One region of the Cellvibrio sp. genome, then DNA from elsewhere that is predicted to be linked to it. Evidence: predicted binding sites of a transcription regulator. Region 1 holds the regulator's gene; the other holds the start of a gene.
The links. Region 1 encodes sigma-54, which starts transcription at its own class of promoters, with help from an activator protein. Its sites were predicted from a motif close to TGGCACANNNNTTGCNNT; they were not measured.

Region 2: a site for sigma-54 is predicted at 1,273-1,290, ahead of ACWA6V_RS13755 (PEP-CTERM sorting domain-containing protein). Genes of this name have one in related genera too.

What each region holds. Positions count from the first base shown of each region.
Region 1 is NZ_JBRFPI010000512.1:40-2,245, reverse strand. It holds partial or broken gene lptB (LPS export ABC transporter ATP-binding protein) at 1-179, shown strand, start outside; gene ACWA6V_RS20520 (RNA polymerase factor sigma-54) at 383-2,029, shown strand; partial or broken gene ACWA6V_RS20515 (HPF/RaiA family ribosome-associated protein) at 2,144-2,206, shown strand, end outside.
Region 2 is NZ_JBRFPI010000220.1:1,031-3,236, reverse strand. It holds gene ACWA6V_RS13760 (glycoside hydrolase family 30 protein) at 1-1,079, shown strand, start outside; gene ACWA6V_RS13755 (PEP-CTERM sorting domain-containing protein) at 1,333-2,064, shown strand.

The sequences.
Region 1 (2,206 bases):
TTAAAGACCGTGGTATCGGCGTGCTGATAACCGACCACAACGTGCGGGAAACGCTCGATATCTGTGAGACCGCCTATATCGTTAGCGAAGGGCACATTATTGCCGAGGGCGATGCCGAAACCGTACTCAGCAACAGCAAGGTACGCGAAGTCTATTTAGGCGAGCATTTCCGGCTGTAAAGATGGCTAAACCCGTCACCTCCGGTGTTACCAACCGCCCGTCAGCAACACCTTAGGCAACACACAAACAACTTGACAAGTAACATTATTTGATCATTAGGCATAAAGCTTGCTTAAGCTTATTGCTTGCGCGCCAAACCCTGACTAAACTCCACCTATCTGATGTTTTCCATCCTGCGTTATAAGGGTTTGTCGTTCACATAATGAAGCAATCTCTCCAACTCAAACTCGGTCAGCAGCTGACCATGACTCCGCAATTGCAACAGGCCATCCGCCTCTTGCAATTATCGACGTTAGACCTGCAGCAAGAAATACAGGAAGCGCTTGAATCCAACCCCATGCTGGAAGTGGAAGAAAGCTTCGATAGTCCCAGCAGCACCAATGATTACGAAGGGAGCGAACTGGATAAAGCGGATTACACCCGCCAATTGGAGATAGCCGCTGAAGCTGGCACTGACCACGGCACCGACTTTACCGCGAGCGAAAATTTCTCCTCCAGCACAGCCGACAACTACAGCGAAACCAATAGCTATTCCGAAGGCGGTGAAAGCTTCGGTGAAGGTGAAAGTGAAAGTTTTGGCGATAGCGATGTATACGGCGAAGGTGATGGCTTTAGTGCTGACAGCGGCGACTGGAGCGATTCCATCCCCAGCGACCTCCCGGTCGATACCAGTTGGGATGATGTTTACCAATCGTCCTCCAGCAGCAGCTCCAGCAACTACGACAACGAAGACAATGATTTTGAAAGTCGCCGCGCCGCAACTGATTCGCTCTATGACCATTTGATGTGGCAGTTAAACCTGACGCCCATGTCGGATCGCGACCGCGTACTGGCGATGGCAATTATCGATGCGGTGGAACCGAGCGGCATGCTGTCCATCACCATCGAAGAAATTTTTGAAGGTATGCGCGGCGATTTTGAAGAACTGGAACTCGACGAAGTTGAAGCAGTGCAGCACCGCTTGCAACAATTCGACCCTTGCGGTGTATGCAGTCAAAATCTATCTGAATGCCTGTTAGTGCAACTACAGCAATTTGATCCGAAAACACCGTTTTTGGAATCGGCAAAATTAATTGCCAAGCAATATTTGCCAGTGCTCGGCAGCCGCGATTATCGCCAGCTGATGCGCCGCACCAAATTGAAAGAAGCTGAATTAAGCCAGGCAGTGGCATTAATCCAAAGTTTGAATCCCCGCCCGGGGGATATGATCGCCAACGGCGATACCGAATATGTCGTACCTGATGTATTCGTTGAAAAGCGTGATGGCCGCTGGATAGTGGAACTCAATCCGGATATTGCGCCGCGCCTGCGCATCAATTCCGACTACGCCTCCATGGTGAAACGCGCCGACTCCAGCACCGACAACACCTTCCTTAAAGATAATTTGCAGGAAGCGCGCTGGTTCTTGAAAAGTTTGCAGAGCCGCAATGAAACCCTGCTGAAAGTGGCGAGTTGTATTGTGGAAAAACAGCGCGGCTTTTTGGATTACGGCCCCGAGGCGATGAAACCCCTGGTGCTACACGATATCGCCGAAATTGTGGAGATGCACGAATCTACAATTTCACGTGTGACCACACAAAAATACATGCATACCCCGCAGGGTATTTTTGAACTGAAATATTTTTTCTCCAGCCATGTCAGCACCGACAGCGGCGGCGAATGTTCATCAACTGCGATTCGCGCAATCATCAAAAAATTGGTGAGCGCCGAGAACCCGAAAAAACCGCTCAGCGATAGCAAGATTACCGATCTGCTAGCCGAGCAGGGGATTCAAGTGGCGCGCCGCACCATCGCCAAATACCGTGAATCACTCAATATTCCACCGTCGAATGAACGCAAAACTATTTAGCTATTTAATTGTATTAGTTGTAGTACCAATAAAGTTCGGATCAAAAAAATTCATGGATGTAATGCGAGGTTGTGCCAGCCGCAACCGTTTTGTTTCTAGCGAGAGGAAGTATCTATGCAAATAAATATCAGCGGTCGCCATGTAGAAGTTACCGATTCCATGAGAGAGTATGTAACC
Region 2 (2,206 bases), on a different contig from region 1:
CTACCATTCACAGCTCTGATTTCAGCAGCGGCAGCTACACCTATATCGAAGAAGGTGACAAAGAATTAAAAACCTTCAGTATCAAGCACGATCAAAAATATCGCCTGCCGATGCTGAAAGCGGCCATCAAAGCCGCCGGTGGAACAATTACAACCTACGCGAGCCCCTGGAGTGCGCCCGCGTTTATGAAAGATACCAACCACATGTTGCAAGGCGGAAAATTATTGCCTGAATACAACAACGCCTGGGCCACCTACTACACCAAATTTATTAAAGCCTATGAAAAAGAAGGCATCCCGATTTGGGGCATCACCGTACAAAACGAACCCATGGCGAAACAAACCTGGGAATCAATGATTTTCACCGCAGAAGATGAACGCGATTTCCTGAAAAACCATCTCGGCCCGGTAATGGCAAAAGAAGGTTTGGGCGATAAAAAAATTATTGTCTGGGATCACAACCGCGATTTAATTGTGCATCGCGCCAACACCATCATGAGCGATCCTGAAGCTGCTAAATATGTATGGGGAATTGGCTTCCACTGGTATGAAACCTGGACCGGTGCAAAACCGCTGTACGGCAACGTCGCTGAAGTCGCAAAAGCTTATCCGAACGTAAATTTATTGCTGACCGAAGCCACTGTAGAAAAATTCAACGCCGAGCGCTATCACTACTGGCCCAACGCCGAGCGTTATGGCGATTCATTAATTAACGATTTTAACGCTGGCGCTGTCGCCTGGACCGATTGGAATATTTTGCTCGACAATACCGGTGGCCCCAACCATGTCGGCAACTTCTGCTTCGCGCCTATACACGAAAATAACGGCGAGTTAATTTACACACCAACCTATTACTACCTCGGGCACTTCTCCAAATTTATCCGCCCCGATGCCAAACGCGTCAGCGCCGTGTCCAGCCGCAGCGTTTTGCAAACCACCTCGTTTATGAACGCGGATAACAAACTGGCTACTGTGGTCATGAACAATACCGACGATGCGATCAGCTATCGCTTCTACGTTGGCAATGAAGAAACCACTGTAAATATCCCAGCTCATGCGATGCAAACATTAGTGTATTAATTAAGAAAGCATCAGCAAAAAGATCAGGGATGGCATTCGGTCAAAACCAATATAACCCGCTTCGGCGGGTTTTTTCATTGCAAAAATCATTGCCTCTTGCCACCAAAAATCTGTCGGAATAATTTACACACAAAATAATAATTAAGACGCCAAAAACACAATAAGCCCATAATAAACAACAATATAATAAATCAAGCACAGTTCTTGCTAGAAGGCGGCCGCTGTACAACATCAATTCCAAACAGGGATAACCATGAAAACTTTAAAAACTATTTCACTCGCTTGTTTAATTTTCGGTGCAGCGCAAGCTGCTGTTGCGGGTCCGATCTACTTGACCAGTGGTTCAGAGCCTTGGGGCACTAACGCTAACATCGAAAACTTCGATGCCGCTTTTGGTGCAGGCAATTGGGACAGAGCAGTATTTGGTGATGCTGGCGTGTTCAGTGACACTTCTGACTTTGTTTACATTGATGGTGGTGACGGCAATACTTTCGACTTCGAAACCTGGTACAACAGCAACCGCAGCACCGTAGAAACCTTCGTTGCCTCTGGCGGAAGCGTATTTGTTAACGCTGCAAGATGGGGCGGTACCGACAATTTTGATTTGGGCTTTGGTGCAACTCTTACCGAAACTGGCAACTACTCAACTGAGTGCACCCTGACTACCAACGACTTCGCTGCTGCTGGCACTGTATTTACCGGTTCTGGCTGCTCACACGACGTTGTAGCAGGCGCTGGCTTCAACACCCTGGCCTACTCGACAGCAGGCAACATCCTGTTGGAAAAAAGCTACGGCCTGGGTCATGTAATGCTGGGCGGCATGACCACCACCAACTTCCACTCAGGTAATGGTTTTGACATCCGCGTTAACATGTTGAAATACGCTAATGACGGCGTAACCGCTGTTCCAGAGTCATCAAGCATTGTGCTCTTCGGCCTTGGCTTGCTCGGCCTTGGCTTGGCACGCCGCAACAAAAAAGCTTAATAGCTGCAACGAACTGGCATTAACCTCTCGCCAGCTCCGCAAAACCCCACCCTAAAAAGTGGGGTTTTGTTTTTTTGGAGCCAGACCTTAACAAAAAATAATCCTTTCGCTCTGTTGGCTGACACCATTGACTGGCACACTC